Regions from separate parts of the Pantoea sp. SGAir0183 genome, predicted to be linked through region 1. Evidence: predicted binding sites of a transcription regulator. Region 1 holds the regulator's gene; each other region holds the start of a gene.
The links. Region 1 encodes CRP, which controls carbon source genes, mostly activating them, when cyclic AMP is high. Its sites were predicted from a motif close to ATGTGANNNNNNTCACAT; they were not measured.
Positions count from the first base shown of each region.

Region 2: garD (galactarate dehydratase) is a predicted target of CRP. The motif match lies at 3,206-3,223, and genes of this name have one in related genera.
Region 3: C1N59_RS06390 (YfcZ/YiiS family protein) is a predicted target of CRP. The motif match lies at 2,147-2,164, and genes of this name have one in related genera.
Region 4: udp (uridine phosphorylase) is a predicted target of CRP. The motif match lies at 3,996-4,013, and genes of this name have one in related genera.

Region 1 covers NZ_CP028053.1:411,030-416,851, reverse strand. Annotated here, with positions in the region: gene C1N59_RS01905 (LysE family translocator) at 1-537, opposite strand, end outside; gene C1N59_RS01900 (hydrolase) at 590-1,606, shown strand; gene C1N59_RS01895 (YheU family protein) at 1,611-1,829, shown strand; gene C1N59_RS01890 (phosphoribulokinase) at 1,891-2,760, shown strand; gene C1N59_RS01885 (OsmC family protein) at 2,790-3,194, opposite strand; gene crp (cAMP-activated global transcriptional regulator CRP) at 3,497-4,129, shown strand; gene C1N59_RS01875 (YccS/YhfK family putative transporter) at 4,188-5,822, shown strand, end outside.
Region 2 covers NZ_CP028053.1:929,379-935,200, forward strand. Annotated here, with positions in the region: gene C1N59_RS04495 (YqcC family protein) at 1-142, shown strand, start outside; gene truC (tRNA pseudouridine(65) synthase TruC) at 142-921, shown strand; gene C1N59_RS04505 (flavodoxin) at 934-1,380, shown strand; gene garD (galactarate dehydratase) at 1,468-3,027, opposite strand; gene C1N59_RS04515 (MFS transporter) at 3,538-4,881, shown strand; gene C1N59_RS04520 (enolase C-terminal domain-like protein) at 4,891-5,822, shown strand, end outside.
Region 3 covers NZ_CP028053.1:1,322,502-1,328,323, reverse strand. Annotated here, with positions in the region: gene fadJ (fatty acid oxidation complex subunit alpha FadJ) at 1-287, opposite strand, end outside; gene fadI (acetyl-CoA C-acyltransferase FadI) at 287-1,597, opposite strand; gene C1N59_RS06390 (YfcZ/YiiS family protein) at 1,760-2,056, opposite strand; gene fadL (long-chain fatty acid transporter FadL) at 2,414-3,688, shown strand; gene mlaA (phospholipid-binding lipoprotein MlaA) at 3,813-4,577, opposite strand; gene ccmI (c-type cytochrome biogenesis protein CcmI) at 4,707-5,822, opposite strand, start outside.
Region 4 covers NZ_CP028053.1:4,252,408-4,258,229, forward strand. Annotated here, with positions in the region: gene ubiB (ubiquinone biosynthesis regulatory protein kinase UbiB) at 1-30, opposite strand, end outside; gene C1N59_RS19785 (ubiquinone biosynthesis protein UbiJ) at 27-632, opposite strand; gene ubiE (bifunctional demethylmenaquinone methyltransferase/2-methoxy-6-polyprenyl-1,4-benzoquinol methylase UbiE) at 644-1,402, opposite strand; gene rmuC (DNA recombination protein RmuC) at 1,479-2,978, opposite strand; gene udp (uridine phosphorylase) at 3,123-3,884, opposite strand; gene C1N59_RS19805 (dienelactone hydrolase family protein) at 4,187-5,023, shown strand; gene metR (HTH-type transcriptional regulator MetR) at 5,451-5,822, shown strand, end outside.

The DNA of each region.
Region 1 (5,822 bases):
GGCGCGGGGACTACGTAAAATACGGCCGATCATCGCACCAAAGCCCATCCAGATAACGCCTGCAACCAGATTGACCATAACCATGCCAAGACTGATTAACAGGACAGAATGGCGATAGCCCGCACCGGCCAGACTAAAACTGGCGACGGCACCCAGCGCCATGAGCCAGGCTTTGGGGTTGATCAGTTGTAATAAGCCTCCCTGCCAGAACGGCATAGGTGCGACAGGTGCCGCATCGGTTTCCAGCTTCTCATAGGCTGCGGTGGCAATCTTCCAGGCCAGCCACAGCAGGTAAAGGCTACCGGCAATTTTCAGGATGAGATGCAGGGAGGGATAAAGCAGTATCAATCCACCCACGCCAAACGCTACCAGCAGCAGCATTAGCTGCATGCCGATCATAATGCCGATCATCAACGGGAGGGTGCGCAAAAAACCAAAATTGGCCCCCGAGGCGGTGAGTAACATATTATTAGGTCCGGGTGTAATCGCCGCGACCCAAAGAAAGCCTAATAATGATAAAAACAGACTGAGTTCCATTAACCCGGGTTCTCCTCCCTTAGTGAAAACTTATCGAAGCTAACAGTGTGATATGGAACAGACAAGCCTTTACAACATGAAATTTTCGGGCCCTGACGACGCGGCGTTCATTCCCCTGCCCGGTCTGGGCAACCCGCACCTGCAAACCATTCTGCCGCGGCTGATACGGCGGACGAAAAGGTTAACGCCACACTGGCAGCGGCTGGATTTACCTGACGGTGACTTTGTTGATTTGGCCTGGAGTGAAGATCCTCAGTTTGCCCGGCATAAACCGCGCGTGGTGCTGTTTCATGGCCTGGAAGGAAGTTTCCACAGTCCCTATATTCATGGCCTGATGCTGCAGTGCAAACAGCGTGGCTGGCTGGCGGTAGTAATGCATTTTCGCGGCTGCAGCGGTGAGCCGAACCGTCTGAACCGGATATACCACTCCGGTGAAACCGAGGATGCGCGTTTTTTCCTGCACTGGCTGACGACGCGCTGGGGCCGGGTGCCCACAACTGCTGTCGGCTTCTCGCTGGGCGGGAATATGCTCGGTTGCCTGTTAGGCCAGCAAGGTGATGAAGCCCTGATTGACGCGGGCGTGATTGTGTCTGCGCCCCTGATGCTGGAACCCTGCAGCGCCCGACTGGAGCGCGGCTTTTCACAGGTTTATCAGCGTTACCTGTTAAGCCAGTTAAAAAAGAATGCCCAGCGTAAACTGCGGGCCTGGCCCGACACGTTGCCGGTGAACCTCATTCAGCTTAACGCCCTGCGCCGTCTGCGGGACTTTGACGACGCGATCACGGCCCGGGCGCATGGTTTTGCCGACGCCACGGATTATTACCGTCGCGCCAGCGCTATGCCGCGCCTTAAGTTCGTGACAAAACCGCTGCTCATCATCCATGCAAAAGATGACCCGTTCATGAGCGATGAGGTGATCCCGCAGCCTGCGCAATTATCTGCCACTATTACCTATCAGCTGACACAGCAGGGTGGGCATGTTGGTTTCGTCAGTGGCACCCTGCGTCAGCCTCGGTTGTGGCTGGAGCAGCGCGTGCCACAGTGGATTTCCTCTTATCTGGATAACTGACTCTGTGATTATTCCCTGGGAACAGGTTTCTCCCGAAACCCTTGAAAATCTTATCGAAGCGTTTGTTTTGCGTGAAGGCACGGATTACGGCGAGCAGGAGCTCAGCCTGACGGAAAAAGTCGCCGATGTGCGTCGTCAGCTGGAGCACGGCGAGGTCGTTCTGGTATGGTCGGAACTGCACGAGTCGGTCAACATCATGCGCAAAAGCGAGTTTCGTGGCTGATGCAACGAACGGAAAATCGTGCTAACAATGCTCATCGCCCGACGTCACAGGGACTTCAACTATGTCTGCACGCCATCCGATTATCGCGGTAACGGGCTCCAGCGGTGCGGGAACCACCACCACCAGCCTGGCGTTCCGTAAAATTTTTCAGCAACTCGGTTTGCACGCTGCCGAACTGGAAGGGGACAGTTTTCACCGCTTTACCCGACCCGAAATGGACATGGCTATCCGAAAAGCGCGCGATCTGGGGCGACATATCAGCTACTTTGGCCCGGAGGCGAATGATTTTGGCCTGCTGGAGCAAACGTTCATCGAATACGGCGAACACGGTAAGGGCCAGTCGCGTAAGTATCTGCACACCTATGATGAAGCCGTTCCCTGGAACCAGGTTCCCGGCACCTTCACGCCCTGGCAACCGTTACCTCCGGATATGGATGTGCTGTTTTATGAAGGCTTGCACGGCGGCGTGGTGACTGCACAACACAATGTGGCGGAAAAAGTCGATTTGCTGGTCGGCGTCGTGCCCATCGTCAACCTGGAGTGGATTCAGAAACTGGTGCGCGATACCAGCGAGCGTGGCCATTCACGCGAAGCGGTGATGGATTCGGTAGTGCGTTCCATGGAAGATTACATCAATTTCATTACGCCGCAGTTTTCACGAACCCATATTAACTTTCAGCGCGTCCCCACGGTGGATACCTCTAATCCCTTTGCCGCGCGCACCATCCCTTCGCTGGATGAAAGCTTTGTGGTTATCCACTTTCAGGGGCTGGAAGACATTGATTTTCCCTATCTGCTGGCCATGCTGCAGGGATCGTTTATTTCCAATATCAACACGCTGGTGGTACCCGGCGGCAAAATGGGACTGGCGATGGAGTTAATTATGGCGCCGTTAGTAAAACGGCTCATGGAAGGGAAACGGATTGAATAACCACAGAGGCCAGCCTGGCCTCTGTGAGATTACAGCGCGATCACTTCGTAGCTGTGGGTAATGTTGACGCCTTTGCCTAACATGATGGCGACAGAGCAATATTTTTCCGCTGACAGATCGACAGCGCGTGCCACGGCTTTATCCGAAAGTGCGTTGCCGCTGACGATAAAATGCAGATTGATATGGGTAAAGATGCGGGGGGCTTCTTCCCGACGTTCAGACAATAGTTTCACTTCGCAATCAACCACATCGTTGCGGCCTTTTTGCAAAATTGACACAACGTCAATGGCGCTGCATCCCCCTGCCGCCATCAGCACCATCTCCATAGGGCTCGGCGCTTTATCGCCAGAATTGCCATCCATCAGTACCTGATGGCCGGACGATGATTCCCCCAGGAATGTTAACCCTTCAACCCATTTGACGCGTGCCTGCATAATTTTGACCTCAGAATACCCTGTTTTGGCTCAGCGTACGCTTTTGCCTGGGAAACAGCAATCCAGAGAAAACGCCATCTTGCTGAAGCGAGACAACACAAGACAGTCGACGTAAGCTGTGCTACAAACAGAGCTGAAAATATTTTTCGTCATCCGAAGACGAAGCCGGGAAGAATGATGCGCACTGCGCCGAATGCAGCCCGAATAATTTCCTGAATGGAAAGACGCTTAACGCTTACATCGCCTGGCAGGGAAACAGAGCCCTGTATTTTGGGCACGATTACAACAGAGGATAATAGCGAATGGTTCTCGGCAAACCGCAAACAGACCCTACACTTGAATGGTTCCTGTCCCATTGCCATATTCACAAGTATCCATCCAAAAGTACGCTCATTCATCAAGGTGAAAAGGCGGAAACGCTTTACTACATCGTTAAAGGTTCCGTTGCGGTACTGATTAAGGATGAAGAAGGCAAGGAGATGATTCTGTCCTATCTGAATCAGGGCGACTTTATTGGTGAGCTTGGCCTGTTCGAAGAAGGTCAGGAGCGCAGCGCCTGGGTACGTGCGAAAACCGCGTGCGAAGTGGCAGAGATTTCCTACAAAAAATTCCGTCAGCTGATTCAGGTGAATCCGGACATCCTCATGCGCCTCTCCTCGCAAATGGCGCGCCGTCTGCAGGTCACATCGGAAAAAGTGGGCAACCTCGCGTTCCTTGATGTCACCGGTCGCATTGCGCAGACGTTGCTCAACCTGGCGAAACAGCCGGATGCCATGACGCATCCTGACGGCATGCAAATTAAAATTACGCGTCAGGAAATTGGCCAAATCGTGGGATGTTCACGTGAAACCGTGGGACGTATTTTGAAGATGCTGGAAGACCAGAATCTGATCTCCGCACACGGCAAAACAATTGTTGTTTACGGCACGCGCTAAGCTTTATTCTTCACGGCATAATGGCAACGTTATGCCGTGAATTATTTGCGTTGAGCCGATGTGGCGAAGAATAATTTATCACCCTGAAGTTAACTATGCCCTGCGCCAGACACTGGTGTTGTGTCTCCCCGTCGCGCTCGGCTGGCTGTTTGGCGATCTGCAAAAAGGATTGCTGTTCTCATTGGTGCCTGCCTGCTGCAATATTGCCGGTCTGGATACACCCCACAAACGCTTCTTTAAACGCCTGATTGTCGGCGGCAGCCTGTTTGCCCTGGGTAGCTTACTGATGCAGTGGCTTCTGTTTAAAGACGTGCCCTTACCGCTTATTCTTTTCGCTCTGCCTTTGCTGCTGGGCGTGACAGGTGAAATCAGCCCACTGCACGCACGGTTACTCCCTGCCACACTGATCGCAGCGATATTTACCACCAGCCTGATTGGCCGCATGCCCATTTACGTACCGCCCCTGCTCTACATCGGCGGTACGCTGTGGTATGGCCTGTTTAACTGGTTCTGGTTTTGGCTGTGGAAAGAGCAGCCAATGCGTGAAAGCCTGAGTCTGATTTACCGCGAACTGGCGAACTATTGTGACGCCAAGTACACCTTGTTGACGCAACTTACCGATCCGGAGAAGGCGCTACCACCGTTGCTGGCGCGGCAACAAAAAGCAATCGACCTCATCAACACCTGTTATCAGCAGATGCATATGCTGTCCGCCAGCCGCGATCACAGTCATAAGCGACTGACCCGCGCTTTTCAGGTCGCACTGGATTTACAGGAACACATTTCTGTCAGCCTGCATCAGCCAGAAGAAGTGCAAAAACTGGTAGAACAAAGCCATGCTGAGGCCGTGATTCGCTGGAATGCGAAAACCATTTCCGCCCGTTTACGTGAGCTGGCAGACAACATCCTGTACCACCAACTGTCCAGTCGCTTTGATATGGACAAGCAGCTGGGGGCACTGGAAAAAATCGCCCGTCAGCACCCGGACAATCCGGTAGGAAATTTTTGCCTTTATCACTTCAGCCGCATCGCACGGGTACTGCGTACACAAAAGCCCCTTTATCAGCGTGATTTGATGGCGGATCGCCAGCGCCGTTTACCGCTTCTGCCCGCACTCAGAAGCTATCTCTCGCTGCGCTCTTCTGCCCTGCGCACGGCCGGACGTTTTTCTGTGATGCTGATGCTGGGTAGCGGGCTGGCGCTGTTCTTTTCGATTCCCAAACCCTACTGGATTCTGATGACCATTATGTTTGTCAGCCAGAGTAACTACAGCGCTACACGGGTGCGTATTCAGCACCGTGCGCTGGGCACCTTTGCCGGGCTGGTGATTGCGGCAGCCTCGCTGCGGCTGGATGTCCCTGAACCGCTGGTGTTGAGCATCATGCTGGTGATTACCTTTATCAGCTATCGCTTTACCCGCCAGTTTTACGGCTGGTCGATGGTGGGGTTCACGGTCACCGCGGTATATACCCTGCAACTTCTGTCACTTAACGGCGCACAATTCTTACTGCCGCGCCTGCTGGATACCCTGATGGGCTGCCTGATTGCGTTTGGCGGAACGTTATGGCTTTGGCCGCAATGGCAAAGTGCCCTGCTACGACAGAACGCACATGATGTGCTTGAGGCTTTCCAGGACGCGTTACGCATGTTGCTTGGTCCGGAACAGTCTCCCGAGGTACTCGCCTATCAGCGC
Region 2 (5,822 bases), 520 kb from region 1:
TCGTGCGGGCCAGGCATTGCCAAAAAATTTTGCGGTTGCCCCCTATTTTGAAATGGCGTTAACGCCGGTTCAGCCGGGGCGCACACTGTTGTTGCTGACCTTACAGCAGCTGGATGCATTGCTGCAGGATGACCCGGTCTGATGCTGGAAATCATTTATCAGGATGCGTGGCTGGTCGCGGTGAATAAGCCCGCAGGCTGGCTGGTGCACCGCAGTTGGCTTGATCGCCATGAAACCCGGTTTGTGATGCAGACGGTACGCGACCAGATAGGCCAGCATGTTTTCACGGCGCATCGGCTGGATCGCCCCACATCAGGCGTGCTGCTGATGGGGCTGTCCAGTGAGGTAGGCCGCCTGCTGTCCCAGCAGTTTGAGCATCACCACATGGAAAAGACCTACCATGCCATTGTGCGCGGCTGGCTTGAAGGCAGTGACAGGCTGGATTATCCGTTGGTGGAAGAGCTGGACAAGATCGCGGACAAATTTGTCAGCGAACCCCGTGCGCCGCAGCCGGCGGTGACCGATTACGCCGCACTGGCAACGGTAGAAATGCCGGTCGCCATCAGTCGCTATCCCACGGCACGTTACAGCCTGGTTGAGCTTAAACCGCAAACCGGGCGGAAACATCAACTCCGTCGGCACATGTCCCATTTGCGTCATCCCATCATCGGCGATTCGGCCCACGGGGATTTACGCCAGAATCGTGGTGCGGCTGCGCACTTTGGGGCCAGCCGTTTGATGTTGCATGCCAGCAGCTTATCCCTTAACCATCCTGTGACGGGCGAACCGCTGCTTATTCGTGCCGGGCTCGATCCTGTCTGGCAACGGGTGATGGAGCAGTTTGGCTGGCAGGCCTGTATTCCTGATGTGCCACGGGTTGAGTTTCTCGCAGGCTCAGGTCAGGATAGCGTTCCGGAATAAAGGGGAAAAGAAATGGCAAAGATTGGGATTTTTGTAGGCACCGTCTATGGGAACGCCTTACTGGTTGCAGAAGAAGCTGAGCCGTTGTTGCAGCAGCAGGGCCATGAGGTAACGATTTTCGAAGATCCGACACTGGCCGACTGGCAACACTATGCCAGTGATGTCGCTCTGATCATCACCTCGACCACCGGTCAGGGCGATTTTCCGGATACGATTTCCGGCCTGTTTCATGCTATTCAGGATAAGCTGGGCCATCAGCCCACGCTGCGTTATGGCGTGATAGCGTTGGGCGACAGCAGTTATGAAAATTTCTGCGGCGCAGGCAAGCGTTTTGATGCATTACTGCAGGCGCACCAGGCGAAGCGGATCGGTGACGTGTTGCTCATCGACGCCACCGAAAATCCGGAGCCAGAGTCGGTAACGTCTCCCTGGGTTGAGCAGTGGGGCAAACAGCTCTGACTGTACAGGGTGGGAGAAGACGGCACCCGCGTGGCTGACATGCGCGCCACGCGGGTGTCAGCACGGCCTGTCGGCATAAAAACGGCATCAGGTGATCGGTGCGGGATTAAAGACCGCCAGCTGATTGCGGATGCCCCAGCGGTCTGACCAGGTTTGTTTCCGGCCGCTGGCAATGTCCAGAATTAATGTAAACAACCGCCAGCCAACCTGCTCGATGGTTTCTTCGCCCGTGGCAATCGTACCGGCGTTAATATCCATTAAATCATGCCAGCGTTCAGCCAATGCGGTACGGGTCGCCATCTTAATCACCGGAATCGCCGCCAGGCCGTAAGGCGTTCCCCTGCCTGTTGTAAAAACCTGTAAGGTGATGCCTGAGGCCAGCTGCTGCGTGCCGCAGACAAAATCGCTGGCGGGCGTGGCGGCAAAAATCAGCCCTCGTCGTGTTGGCCGTTGTCCCGGTGACAGCACTTCCATAATCGGGCTTCGGCCTGATTTGGCAATCGAGCCTAATGCTTTTTCCACCACGTTGGCCAGTCCGCCTTTCTTGTTGCCGGGCGAGGGATTGGCGCTGCGGTCCGTTTTGCCTTGATCGAGATAGCGATCATACCAGGCCATTTCCTCAATCAGTCGCTGGCCCACGGTCTGGTCAACCACGCGTGGCGTCAGCAAATGAATGGCATCCCGTACCTCCGTGACTTCAGAAAACATTACGGTGGCTCCGCAGCGTACCAGCAGATCAGCGGCGAAGCCGACGGCGGGATTCGCGGTCACGCCCGAAAACGCGTCGCTGCCGCCACACTGCATGCCCACCACCAGTTCAGAGGCCGGGCAGGTTTCGCGCTGGCGTTGATTAAGGCGGCTCAGGTGGCGCTCTGCGACCTGCAAAATCTCATCCACCATGGCACCGAAGCCCACCCGGCTCTCGTCCTGCAAACGCACAATATCCGCATCGTCCAGCGAGATGGGCTGTACGTCAGGCGTGCCGGTCAGCAGGCGTTCGGGTTGTAACTTTTCGCATCCCAGACTGACCACCATGATTTCGCCGCCGAAATTGGCATTCAGGGCCAGATTATGAACGGTTCGGATCGGGATCACCGCCGCGGGGGCATTGATCGCCACGCCACAGCCATAAAGATGATTTAGCGCCACCACGCCATCAACGTTGGGATAGCGGGGCAGTAAATCACGCTCAATGATTTGCACCACATAATCCACCACGCCCGCGACGCAGTGCACGCTGGTAGTGATCCCCAGCAGATTACGGGTGCCCACGCTGCCGTCAGCGTTGCGATAGCCCTCAAAGGTATAACCGTCCAGCGGCGGTAACGCCGGCGGCACATTATTCGCTAAAGGTAAATGCGCTAAGTCCGGGGCGTCCGGCAGAGCAATTAGCGATTCGTCGATCCAGCTCCCCTGGGCGATATCACGCATGGCCAGACCAATCACCTCGCCATAGCGCAGTATGGGCTGCCCATCAGGAATAGCCTGCAGCGCCACCTTGTGTCCCTGGGGAATATGCTCGGTCAGAGTTAAGCCATCACGAAACGTGGTACCGGCAGGCAGTCCCTGGCTGTTAACCACAATGGCCACGTTATCGTTTTCATGAACTTTGATATAGAGCGGTTGTTCGTTTGACAGGGGGATCATCGCTCACCTTCCAGTGCGTCGCGCCTTATTTCTGTGGCGCATTCATTATAAGAAGTCAGATGTCACAGGTTCAGTATTTGCCACCGTCAGTATAAAGAGGGGTTCTCACCTGCACATTGTGCAATTGACCTACATTCAGCCTTCAGAGACGGCCGTTTTCATGTCTTTTTACCAAATCAAGTGAAGATTCTCACAAAGCCGGCGATCGTCGGGCGTAGGAGCTGGCTTTGGGTGAGGAATACCAAAATACGTGAAATGCGCCGCAGTGTTTTATGCAATAGCCCAAAAAAGCACGATTCCTTCTCCTTATTCCAGGGAGATATTCCAATGTCACCGTGAAACCCACTTCTTATACTGATTTCCGTTTCCCCGGTCAGGTTATATGTCACGCCGCGTGAGCAATTTGCCAATAAAAAAATCGCCGTGTTTAACCTACATCTCTCTGATACCCAACGCGATGTGTATGCAGTCAGAGCGAATGTCACTTTCGCTATTTTTCAGGAGTGCATCATGAGTAGTTTTCACCAGACGTCAGAGGCGGTCCAGAAACGGACAAATGCACGCTACTGGATTGTGGTCATGTTGTTTATTGTGACCTCATTCAACTACGGCGACCGGGCGACGTTATCCATCGCTGGCTCCGCGATGGCAAAGGATATTGGCCTCGATCCCGTGGGCATGGGTTACATCTTCTCGGCGTTTTCGTGGGCCTATGTTATTGGACAAATCCCCGGCGGCTGGCTGTTGGATCGCTTTGGGTCCAAACGCGTCTATTTCTGGAGCATCTTCCTCTGGTCGTTATTTACCTTGCTGCAAGGCTTCGTGGACCTGTTCAGCGGTTACACCATCGTGATGGCGCTGTTTATGTTGCGCTTTATGGTGGGGCTGGCAGAAGCACCTTCATTTCCGGGTAACAGCCGAATTGTGGCCGCCTGGTTTCCGGCTCAGGAGCGCGGCACCGCCGTGGCCATTTTCAATTCTGCCCAGTATTTTGCGACCGTGATTTTCGCACCCATCATGGGCTGGCTGACCTCCGCAGTCGGTTGGGCTCATGTCTTCTGGTTCATGGGGGGACTGGGCATCATCCTGAGCCTTATCTGGCTCAAAGTGATTCACGATCCCAGCGATCATCCTGGCGTTAATCAGGCGGAACGGGAATACATGGAGCAGGGCGGTGCGCTGATCAACATGGATCAGAAAAGCGAAAAGCAAAACGTCAGCTTCCGTGACAAGCGGTTCCAGATCAAACAGCTGCTGCAGTCACGCATGATGATCGGTATCTATATTGGCCAGTACTGCATCAACGCACTGACCTATTTCTTTATCACCTGGTTTCCGGTTTATCTGGTTCAGGCGCGCGGAATGTCGATTCTTAAAGCCGGTTTTGTTGCCTCCGTACCGGCACTGTGCGGCTTTATTGGCGGCGTGCTGGGTGGCGTGATCTCCGACTGGCTGATGCGCAAAACCGGTTCCCTGAACATCGCCCGCAAAACGCCCATTGTGCTCGGGATGCTGCTCTCGACCTCTATGGTGATATGTAACTACGTTGAAACCGACTGGGTTGTGGTGCTGTTTATGGCGACGGCCTTTTTTGGCAAAGGCATTGGTGCGTTGGGCTGGGCGGTGATGGCCGATACCGCGCCGAAGGAGATCAGCGGTCTGAGCGGCGGCCTGTTCAATATGTTTGGTAATGCGTCCGGCATTATCACGCCTGTCGCGATTGGCTACATCATTGCCTCGACCGGATCGTATAACGGTGCGCTGGTATACGTGGGTATCCACGCCTTTGTCGCGGTACTCAGTTATCTGGTGCTGGTGGATAACATCAAGCGCATTGAGCTGAAAACCCGCTAAGGAGCCTGTATGAATACGCAATCCACGCCCGTTATCACCGCTATGCAGGTTGTGCCGGTGGCCGGTTACGACAGTATGCTGCTCAACATTGGGGGGGCACACAATGCCAGTTTTACCCGCAACATTGTAATACTGACGGACAGTGCGGGTCATACCGGGCTGGGTGAGGCACCGGGAGGCGAGACCATTTATCAGACCTTGCTGGATGCCGTACCGCAGGTGACAGGTCAGCAGGTCGCCTGCCTGAACCGGCTGGTACAGCAGGTGCATCGGGGCAATCAGTCTGCGGATTTCGAGACCTTTGGCAAGGGCGCCTGGACGTTCGAACTGCGCGTAAATGCGGTTGCGGCGCTGGAGGCCGCGCTGCTGGATCTGCTGGGGCAATGTCTGGGCGTGCCGGTCGCCGAGCTGCTGGGGCCGGGTAAACAACGCGATGCGGTCACGGTGTTGGGTTACCTGTTCTATATCGGTGACCGGCGCAAAACCGATCTGCCTTACCTCACTGGTGAGAACGCGCAGCATGACTGGTATCGGCTGCGTCATCAGGAAGCCCTGAGCAGTGAGGCCATCGTCAGGCTGGCGGAAGCGGCTCAGGATAAATACGGATTTCACGATTTTAAACTCAAGGGCGGTGTGCTGCCGGGCGAACAGGAAATCGCGACCGCGCAGGCGTTGAAAAAACGCTTTCCCGCTGCGCGTATCACCGTTGATCCTAACGGCGCATGGCGGCTGGACGAGGCGATCCGGCTGTGCAAAGGCATGCAGGATGTGCTGACCTATGCAGAAGATCCCTGTGGGGCGGAGCAGGGTTATTCCGGGCGTGAGGTGATGGCGGAGTTTCGGCGCGCGACGGGCCTGCCGGTCGCCACCAACATGATCGCCACCAACTGGCGCGAGATGCAGCATGCACTGATGCTCAACGCGATCGATATCCCGCTGGC
Region 3 (5,822 bases), 910 kb from region 1:
ATCGCGGCCATTACCTCCTGCCCTTGCCTTGTCAGAGCTTCGGCTTCATCCGCACGCTGACAGCGATCAATCATGGTGATATCGGCACCTGCTACAAAGTTGTCAGGCTTCCCGGAAATCAGTACCAGCCCGAGCAGCTGCGGATGCTGGCGTGCCTCGCTAATCAGGCTGGCAATCTGGACCGCAAATTCCGCCTTCAGCGTATTCATTTTTTCATTGGGCACATCAATGGTGATCACGCCAACATGATCGTCCCGCATCTGCAAAGTAAACGCGCGCTGTTCCATTATTCGGCCTCCAGAACCATGGCTGCACCTAATCCTCCGGCGGCACAGGCCGTGACCAGTCCCAGCCCGCCTCCGCGCCGACGCAATTCATTTAAGGTCTGCGTGATCATGCGCGCGCCGGTCGCCGCAAAAGGATGACCATAGGCGATGGAGCCGCCCAGGACGTTAAAACGTGCATCGTCGATTTCACCCAGCGCGTGCGAGCGGTTTAATACCTCGCGGGCAAAACGTTCGTCACGAAACAGCTTGATATTACTCAAGGTCTGCGCCGCGAACGCTTCATGCATATCAATAAGCGTCAGATCAGCCAGCGTGATGCCAGCACGATCAAGCGCCAGCGGCGAGGCGTAAGCGGGCCCGAGCAGCATGTCCTGCCAGACATCAATGGCGGTAAAGGCGTAGCTGCGCAGATAGCCCAGCGGCTGTAATCCCAGCGCTTTGGCCTGGCCTTCACGCATCAATATCACCGCCGCCGCCCCGTCCGTTAACGGCGTGCTGTTGGCTGCCGTTACCGTGCCGTGCTGGCGATCAAACGCCGGACGTAAACGGGCATAGTCAGCCGCTTTCGCATCCATTCGCACGTTATTATCCTGGTCTATGGGGGCCTTGAAGGGCGGGACGAAGGCGGCCATGACTTCCTGATTCAGCACGCCCGACTGCCAGGCCTGCGCTGCGCGCAGATGCGAACGCAGAGCCAGCGCATCCTGTTCTTCCCGGCTGATGCCGTGCGTTTTCGCCATCTGTTCTGCGGTATCGCCCATGCGTAATCCTGTGGAGTATTCGGCCACGGCAGGCGGCACCGGTAACAGATCGCCGGGACGCAGGCGGCGCAGAATCTGAAACTTTTGGGAAAGGCTTTTTGCTTTGTTCATATCCACCAGCGCACGAGCCAGCGTTTTACTGACGCCAATCGGCAGGACGGAAGAGGAATCCGCGCCGCCCGCAATACCGACCGAAATCGTGCCTGCCAGCAGGCTTTCCGTGACGTTAGCCACCGCCTGGAAGCTGGTCGCACAGGCTCGGCTGACGCTGTACGCATCGGTACTGACGCTGAGACCACTGCTCAGCACAATTTCCCGCGCGATGTTGGGAGCCTCTGGCATCTGCACCACCTGACCAAACACCAGTTGCTCAATCATCCCGACCGGTAACTCACTCCGGGCCACCATTTCACTGACCACCATCCGGCCCAGCTCTACGGCGGGAATGCCATGAAATCCTGTCGCCTGACGGAGAAAAGGCGTACGTAATCCATGAGTGATAGCGATGCGCTCGCCCGTACGCGTCAACAGTGACTGCGCTTTGCTCATTGTATCCACCTGTGCATCGTGACCGGGGCATCATTGCCAAAAGAGGTCTGACCTGATCCACAGTGTTAACCACAAGCGGCTACGCCGCCAACATCAGGAAGAGAAAAGTGAGATGAGAAACACGAAAATGACAAACGCCGCCGGGCAGCGGCGTTAAGCGGTTCAGCGTAAACCTAACTGAAAAATCAGGGTTTCTGCCTGACAGCTAAAAGTAAAAGCAACATCAAGCCGCACGCCGCCCGTCTCTTCTGTGAATCGCGCATCTATGACACAGGGATCGGACTCGACCTGACGCGCCCTTTCGCTCAGTTCAGCCAGTTTGCTGTCGGCTTCCGCGCGCTGGCCAAACCACGCTGACCAACTGGCGGTACAATCGGTGTTGTCCATTACGGTACCGACATCCACACAACAGCATGCCGCCGTTTCGGTCGCGCGACATTTTTTCAGAGCATCCGTCATGGTAATCTCCTGGTTTCACAACTAAAGGGAAAAGCCTTGCTGCGAAAAATTCTACGCTTTGGATTTCTCCCCCGCTATGCACGCGACGCTAAGTGACGAATATCACAATATAATTTGATCTGAATCAGTTTTGCGCCTGCTGCCTGCCTCGTTTCCCGCAGAGAAGTGTTAAGCAGATCGAATTTTCATCTATCAAATTGGAAATAATTTAAAAACAATATTGCAACATGTGTACAGGTCGGACCTATACTCTCCGCACTGGTCTGATATGTCCGACCGTCATCAGTCCATACAATCCGCCGTTCCTTGTTACACGACGTCACAACGTTAAATAATAATTCACATGAGGTTGTGGTCATGAACCATAAAAACCTGTTCGCAAAGTCAGCCGTGGCAGCTGCGGTAGCGCTTATTTCCTCTAACGTTTACGCAGCCGGATTTCAGTTAAATGAATTTTCTTCCATTGGTTTAGGTCGTGCTTATTCAGGCGAAGGCGCAATGGGTGATACGGCGGCCTCAGCCAGCCGTAACCCGGCGACCATGGCGCTGATGGATCGCCCTGAATTTTCACTCGGTGCGGTATATATCGATCCTCAAGTGGATATCAGCGGCCAGAGTCCAACAGGACGGAGCCTGGATGCGAAAAACATCGCGCCTAATCAGTGGATCCCTGATCTGCACTATGTCCAGCCGATTAATGACCAATGGTGGGTAGGTGCCTCTGCCACCTCAAACTACGGTCTGGCGACAGAATTTAATAACGGTTATACCGCAGGCGGATTCGGCGGTAAAACAGACCTGACGACCGTTAATCTTAACCTCAGCACCGCCTACCGCCTGAATGAACACTTCAGCTTTGGTGTGGGTTTTGATGCCGTTTATGCTAAAGCGAAAATTGAGCGTTATGCCGGAGAGTCGTTCTCCGCGCTGGGCATTCCTGCGGATACCCAAATTACCCGACTAAAGGGGAACGAATGGGGTTATGGCTGGAACGCCGGTGTACTTTATGAGGTTGATAATAATAACCGTTTTGGTTTCACCTACCGCTCTGAGGTGAAAGTTGACTTTGATGGGGATTACAAAAGTAATCTTCCTGCGGCCATCAACGCATTTAACATTCCCGGCGCACCTTTTGGCACAAGCGGAAACACGATTCCGGGTTCATTAACCCTGAATCTGCCAGAAATGTGGGAAGTTTCAGGCTGGCATAAAGTCGCGCCACAATGGGCCGTTCACTATAGCCTGGCCTATACCAGCTGGAGCCAGTTCCAGGAGCTGAAAGCGACCGGTTCGAATGGTCAGACGCTGTTCTATAAAGATGAAGGCTTCCATGATGCCTACCGTATCGCCCTGGGTACCACTTACCAGTACGATAAAAACTGGACCTTCCGCAGCGGTATCGCCTTTGATGACAGCCCGGTTCCGGCTGACAAGCGTTCCATCTCCATCCCGGATCAGGATCGCTTGTGGCTGAGTGCGGGTGCCTCCTATGCATTTAATGACGATGCCTCCGTCGATGTCGGCGTCTCTTATATGCATGGTCAGAAAGTTACCATTCAGGAAGGCAATTACACCTTTAATTCCAGTGGTAAAGCCTGGCTGTACGGCGCGAGCTTCAACTACAAATTCTGATATGTTGACCGCATAAAAAAGCGACACACTGTGTCGCTTTTTTTTGCTCCGCCTGGCGAGCTCTGACAGAACATTCGTATAAATCACTTCAGCCTGAAGCCGCCCTTTTCCGGGCGGCCTCACATTACTGAGAATCGATATCTTTGAGATCGTCCTGAATTGCCGCTGCGTTCGGATTATCTTCGGGCTTCAGCTTGCCACCACGCGCCAGGAAGTCATAGCGCTCAAAATAGGCGTTACGCATAAAGGCGTAAGGATCGCGCTGCTGTTTCAGGATAGCATCGGAGTCCAGCAGTTGCGCACGCGTTTCCACCCCTTCAAGTGCCCATTTACCCACGGACATCGGCCAGGTCAACCAGCCCAGCACCGGATAAAGCGTATCCACATAATCGCCGCCGTCCTGACGCACCGTAAAGCTGCCATAGCCAGGCAACTGCACGTAAGGACCGTAGCCCACGCCATAGTGCCCCAGCGTGGTACCGAAGCGTTGCGGCCCCTGGCGCGCCAGCTCAGGGTTCGCTTTGCCTGCAACGTCGATAAAGCCGCCCAGGCCCAGCACGGTATTCAGGAAGAAACGCGTGAAGTGAATACCGGCATTGCGCGGCTCACCAACCAGAATAGCGTTCACCATACTGGCGGGTTCGCTCAGGTTGCCCAGGAAGTTGCTCAGGCCAGCACGTGCCGGGACGGGCACATAGTCGCGCCAGGCCACAGCCACCGGACGCACCACATACGGGTCCAGCACATTGTAGTTAAAGTTAAACATTGTGCGGTTAAAGCCTTCAAACGGATCGCTACGCCCGGCTGGCGCATCGGTCTCCGGCTTTGAACTGGCACAACCCACCAGAAGCACACTGGCCAAGGCCAGGCTGGTCAGGCGGTGATCCATTTTTTTCTCCCTGTGCATATAAGTGATGTATACCCTGCCGCCTTTCTCGGGTAGATCAGCGCGTTAAGCAAGCATAGCTGATATCCACGGTGCGGTTTACAGATTCAGACAGAGCCAGAGAATATCGGTCTAAGGCTGCTGCGCATTAATCTCAACGGTCACATGCTGATGACCGTCCCAGGGCACGACGGCGCTGACACCGAACCAGTCACCCGGCTCAGGGTTCGCGCGGCCATTACGTGAAATCCTGACGCGAACCTGGATCTGTTTCTGCGCCGAAAGACGGCGCCCCTGCATCATGGCATTACTGTCATCCAGCGTCAGCGACACGGGAAAATGCCCGGCAGCAAGACGCTTCACGGCCACCGGCACGGGCGACATACCGTCAGTAACCGAAATATACATGACTCCGCCCGGCGGTAACATGTTTTCTGCCTGGGGAGAAAGCGTCACATCTACCGTCAACTGGCTCGCTTGTTGTCCGGCGTCCGTTCTGGCTTGCTCAATACTGCGCGCAATGTTGTCGCGCCGGGGATCGTCCGCCGGCAGCGCGTTCAGTAAGGTTTGCCAGGCCGCAATCGCCTGAGCATAGTGTTGCTGTTCAAAGGCAGCGTAAGCCAGCAGGCTCAGCGTCCGGGCATTGTGCGGATCCTGTTTACGCAGATCCTGCAACACAAGTTCTGCCTGACGGTTTTCCTGTGGATCGCCCGACCGGGCCAGAACCTCGGCGTAATCCTGTTTTAATACCTGATTATTCGGTGCCAACTGCAGCGCGTGCTCGAACGCCTGACGGGCGGTCGTCGCGTTATTCAGCACCATACCAAGACGGCCAAGCATTGCCCAGTCGCTAAGGTTATCAGGCTCGGTTTGCAGATGGCTGCGCAAACCGAGCTGTAAGCGTGAAAGCTGTTCCGGCGTCAGCGGCTTCGCGTGAGGATCCAGCACCTGCGCACGCAGCGCAGGATATGCTTTCTGCACCTGCAGCCAGCCGCTGAACGGCACAAAACCGCCGGTGTTGAGATAGCACACCAGCGGCACGACCAGTAAGACAATAATGCCCGGTAACAATACCCAACGGCGACTGCTGCGCGACTGTGCATCCGGTGCAGGCGGAATATCACTCAACAGTGACTGCTGTAGCTCGCGCGCCATCACGTCCCGCTCGGCGATCACGCCCTGATCCTCATCCTGCGTCAGTTCGGCCAGCCGTTGGTGATAAAAATCTTTATTAAGGCTGTCACGCGT
Region 4 (5,822 bases), 530 kb from region 1:
ATATAACCGGCGGATCTCTCCAAAACTCATTTCGCCTCCAGCTGTGCCAGACGCGCATTAAGCGCATCAAGCGAACGTTCCATCGCGCTAACTTCCTCAGCGAACCAGGCAAATTCCAGCGCACCTGGCGCAACGCGCCACTCTTCCGTCAACGCCTGACCGAGATAATCCTGACGTCGCTGCGTTTCCGCTTTAAACAAGCGAAATGCGCGCTGCGCACCCTGGCTGATCCCTTGCGCGGCGATATCACCGATCCAGGGGGCCAGGTATTCGGCAGGATCCAGCTCAGCCAGATCCATCAACGCAGAGAATTGCTGCACCACCTGCAAATCCCCTTCGACCTGTAACTCACCGCTGCGTATCAGCGTCGTCAGTTGCTGGCGATCACGTAGCTTCGGCAGCGACTTAAGCTGCGTAATGACCGTGCAGTCGCTGCTGTCCTGCCAGTCACTAAGGACATCCAGCTGTTGCTCACTGAACACCAGCACCAGCGGCCAGGATAGCTCACTCAAACGCAACATCAGTACCTTGCCTGCTAAACGCTGACGTGCGCTTTTCAGACCACGATCGCGGTAGAGAATACGGTTTAGCGCCGTTTCAATACCGGCAGTGATGACGGGGGTTAAGGTCATGGCCATAATGGTTAAAATTTAAACCCACGATGAAGTGCCACGATGCCGCCCGTCATATTTGAATAGGTGGTGTTTTCAAATCCCACATCGTTCATCATCGCTTTCAGGGTTTCCTGGTCGGGATGCATGCGGATGGACTCGGCCAGATAGCGATAACTTTCTGCATCCTGAGCAACCAGTTGGCCGATGCGCGGCAGAATATGGAACGAGTAGGCATCGTAGGCTTTGCTCAGCGGCTCAATAACAGGTTTCGAGAACTCCAGCACCAGCAAGCGTCCACCCGGTTTCAGCACGCGGAACATCGACGCCAGCGCCTTCTCTTTTTCCGTAACGTTACGCAGGCCAAAAGAGATCGTAATGCAGTCGAAGTAGTTGTCAGGAAACGGCAGCGCTTCGGCGTTGGCCTGAACATAACTGACATTGCCAACGATACCGAGGTTTCGTAGCTTCTCCCGGCCCATTTTCAGCATAGAGCTGTTAATGTCAGCCAGAACAACCTGCCCGGTCTCGCCCACCAGCCGTGAAAATTTTGCGGTTAAATCACCGGTTCCACCGGCCAGATCCAGGACACGCTGACCGCGACGCACACCGCTGCTGTCGATGGTAAAACGCTTCCAGACGCGATGGACGCCAAACGACATTAAGTCGTTCATCAGGTCATATTTCGCCGCTACGGAATGAAACACGTCCGCGACTTTGTCGGCTTTCTCGCTCTTGGCGACGGTCTGAAAGCCAAAATGGGTAGTTTCCTGCTGTGATTCATCTGCCATCGGTTTTACCTGCTCCACAAACAATACTTATGGAAGTGTATCAGAGTCACGGAGGTCAGGCACGTTGGCGACCTGCTTATTCGTGGAGGTGCCGAACCCGCTCACAACTTTCGTCTGCGTTTTGGTCGTTACCGGGCATACTGTCGTGCTCATTTTCGGGCATCGCGCGTTCGACCAGATGGGGATTGATAGCGCGTTTAACCTCTACACCTAAGTCACGGAAGCCTTCCGTTTGTGCGATCAAATTACCCCGCCCTTCTGCCAGCTTCTTCATCGCTTCACGATAGCTGTTTTGGGCCTTATCAAGGCTGTGACCAATACCGCTCATATCATCAACAAACAGGCGCATTTTGTCGTAAAGCCTGGCTGCGCGCTCGGCAATCCGCTGCGCATTGCGGCTTTGATGCTCGTAGCGCCAGAGATTGTTGATGGTACGCAATGCAACCAGCAGCGTGGTCGGACTGACCAGCATGATATTTTGCTGGAGCGCTTCGCCGATCAATTCTGGCTGCCGATCGATTGCCAGTAAAAACGCCGGTTCAACCGGGATAAACATCAACACATAATCCAGTGAGCGTAAACCGGGCAATTGTTGATAATCTTTACGGCCCAGCAAACGGATATGGCCGCGTACGGCACTGATATGCGCCTGAATGGCCTGTTCACGTTCAATGTCGTCATCCGCGTTGAAATACCGCTCGTAGGCAACCAGCGTCATTTTGGCGTCGATCACCACATCTTTCCCCTGGGGAAGCCGGACGATGACATCGGGCTGCATGCGGCTTTGCTGCTCGTTCTGCATGCTGACCTGGATATCGTATTCATAGCCTTCACGCAATCCTGACGCTTCCAGTACCCGGCTCAGCACCACCTCGCCCCAGTTGCCCTGGATTTTGTTGTCGCCTTTGAGCGCTTTGGTCAGGTTGAGCGCTTCCTGGGCCATCTGCGCATTGAGTTGCTGTAGCTGACGAATCTCGTGGGTCAGTGTATGGCGTTCACGCGCTTCCGCGCCAAAGCTCTCATTAACCTGCCGCCGAAAGCCATCGAGCTGTTCACGCAACGGCCCAATCAGGCTGTTCAGACTTTGACGGTTTTGCTCATCAACGCGGCGACCGCTGTTTTCAAAAATTCGGTTAGCCAGGTTTTCAAACTGCGCGCTAAGCCGCTGCTCGCTGTTGGTCAACAGGCGCTGCTTCTCTTCCGCTGCAAAACGGGTTTCCTCAAGACGGATGGTCACTTCACGCAGCTCGGCTTCCTGCGCGCTGTTCACCTCCAGCTGATTGCGCAGCTCTCGTGTCAGTTGCTCGCTCTCATTACGCCAGTAATCCAGCTGTTGCAGGCGCTCATTGGCTCCGCTTAATGATCCATGAAGCTGTCTCAACTCCTGTTCGCGCTGTTGCAGCTGCTGCTGGAGCTGCTCGATGTGCTGTTGCTGACGTTGTTGTGCTTCGTTAAGCAGACGGCGCTCTGTGGTAAAGCTGGCTAACTGATGACTGACACGCATTTGCGCCAGTATCCAGCCAACACCCAGGCCGGCGAGCCCAAGGCAGATGCTGATAATGATGTGCTGATCCATATTCTCCCCGCTGGTCAGGCTATTGAGGAAAAAGGTAAATTCGCACTGTATGAATGTCCAGATATATTTACTGAGGGGGAAAGACGAGACGTAAAGACAAGGCCATGACAGGCCGGACAGCCGGCCTGTCTGTCAAACGAAGGGCTAGAGTAAGCGACGCGCCGCTTCAACTACTATTTTGACGGCATCGCTTTCGGTCTGCTTCATCGTCACTGCATCGGGAATCTCTTTTTGCGTGCGGTTAACAATCACGCCCGCCACCATGCCTGCGCGCAGGCCCTGACTGGCGCACATGGTTAACAGCGTCGCCGATTCCATCTCATAGTTCAGGACGCCCATCTGCTGCCACTCCTGCATAGAGCCCTGAAAACGGTTCACGACGCGGCCCGAGAAGGTGTCGTAGCGCTCCTGGCCGGGGTAGAAAGTATCAGATGAGGCGGTAATCCCGATATGAGTTTTGGCACCGCAGGCTTCTGCCGCAGCCACTAAGGCCGTTGTGCAGGTGAAATCGGCGACGGCCGGAAATTCCATTGGTGCGAAGTGCAGGCTGGCACCGTCCAGGCGTACAGACGCCGTCGTAACCAGAACGTCGCCGACATTGATATGCGGCTGGATGGCGCCCGTTGTCCCTACACGCAGGAAAGTGCGCACGCCAAGCTGAGCAAGCTCCTCGACGGCAATGGAGGTGGAAGGTCCGCCAATCCCGGTAGAACAGACCACGACGGGTTTACCGTCAAGCTTAGCCAGCCAGCTGGTGAACTCACGATGGGAAGCCAGGTGCCGGGGATCGTCCATCAGTCCGGCAATTTTTTTTACACGTTCCGGATCGCCAGGAACAATGGCCAGTGTCGCCCCCTGCAGGTCGGCTTTCGTCAGGCCAAGATGGAAAACGTCAGACTGTGTCATATCAGACTCCGGGTTAAGGAAAAACAGTACGCCACTTTACGTTACCCGACGGGTTAAATGTGTGACTGGTTTCACTCAAGAAAATGAAAGTTACATTTTCGGTGAAATTTTTAGTGATTAATATCACACGTTTATCTCAGACCTTCCGTAATGCTACATATGGTGATGTGGAAGGCAGCATGAGAATGTTAAAGAGAAGTGTATTTTAAAGGTTATAAGCTCTGTTACGCATTGCCCGGAACCAGTAATAAATGCCCAGGCTATAGTTACGTGATTGCGCATACGCTTGCACGGAGATAACGATGAAAACCGACGATAATATGACACAAAAATCAGCCGCAGGCGCGTTTGCTCCGGCAGTTCAGCCCACGGCTTCGACCACCATTATTACCGACAGCCCGGCCATCCACGCCGGTGAGACGTCTATTCCGAGTCAGGGTGAAAATCTTCCGGCTTTTTACGCGAAACCGCAGTCAGCAGACGGGCCGTTGCCTGTTGTGCTGGTCGTGCAGGAAATTTTCGGCGTTCATGAACACATTCGCGACATTTGTCGTCGTCTGGCGCTGGAAGGCTATCTGGCTGTCGCGCCAGAGCTTTACTTCCGCGAAGGCGACCCCAACGACTACAACGATATTCCTACGCTGTTTAAAGAACTGGTCAGCAAGGTGCCTGACAGCCAGGTACTGGCGGATCTCGATCATGCCGCTAACTGGGCGGCCCGCAACGGTGGCGATATCCGGCGGATGGGAATTACCGGTTTCTGTTGGGGCGGACGCATCAGTTGGCTCTATGCGGCACACAACCCGCAACTTCGCGCTGCCGTGGCCTGGTATGGTCGCCTGGTAGGGGAAAAAACCATGAAGCAGCAAAAACATCCTATCGATATTGCTGTGGATCTGAACGCGCCTGTGCTGGGTTTGTATGGTGGTCAGGATGACGGCATTCCGCTGGAAAGCGTGGAGCAGATGCGCCAGGCCTTACATGCTGCAAACGCAAAGGCAGAGATCATTGTGTATCCCGATGCCGGGCATGCTTTTAACGCCGACTATCGTCCGAGCTACCATGCCGAATCGGCAAAAGACGGCTGGGCACGTATGTTAGCCTGGTTTAAGCAGTACGGTGTCGCATCCACTGAGTGATAAAAAAGGGCGCGTAAGCGCCCAAACTCTCGCGTCGCCATCCAACACCCGCAAATCTGAGAGCTTTTCCGCGTTAAGCCTGCTCACAAGCCTGGTGGGTTTTCAGGCTGGATTGCGGAGTGTCCCATAGCCGTTCTGCAGCAACATAACGCGCCTCATTTTTTCTGCTATTTCTTGAGTGAATGTCGTCACCCTCCGGTCCGTTCCGTTTGGATAAGCAAATACTCATTTTTCAGTTCGCGCCGCACACCTGTACATGAAAAGCCGGGAGTAGGGTTATGGATTGGTATTTGCTATTCTCCAGAAATGCCTGGGTCAGTCTGATCGCCAGTCACGTTTAGCCGTCCAGATGTTTACACCGCTATATTCTGCGGGTACTGTATGTCTCTCAAGCGCAAATTATTCAGTTTCGATGTGAAGGACCCTCATGATCGAATTCAAACATCTCCGGACGCTTCAGGCTCTGCGGAATACCGGCTCGCTGGCCGCCGCGGCCGCCCAGCTTCACCAGACGCAGTCGGCGTTGTCACATCAGTTCAGCGATCTGGAACAGCGGCTCGGATTCCGCCTGTTTGTACGCAAAAGCCAGCCATTGCGCTTCACGCCGCAGGGCGAAATTCTGTTGCAGCTGGCGGAACAGATTCTGCCGCAAATTCAGCAGGCGCTTCAGGCCTGCCATGAGCCGCAACAGACTACGCTTCGTGTTGCCATTGAATGTCATAGCTGCATTCAGTGGCTTACGCCGGCACTGGATAAGTTTCGTCAGAGCTGGCCACAGGTGGTGATGGATTTTAAATCA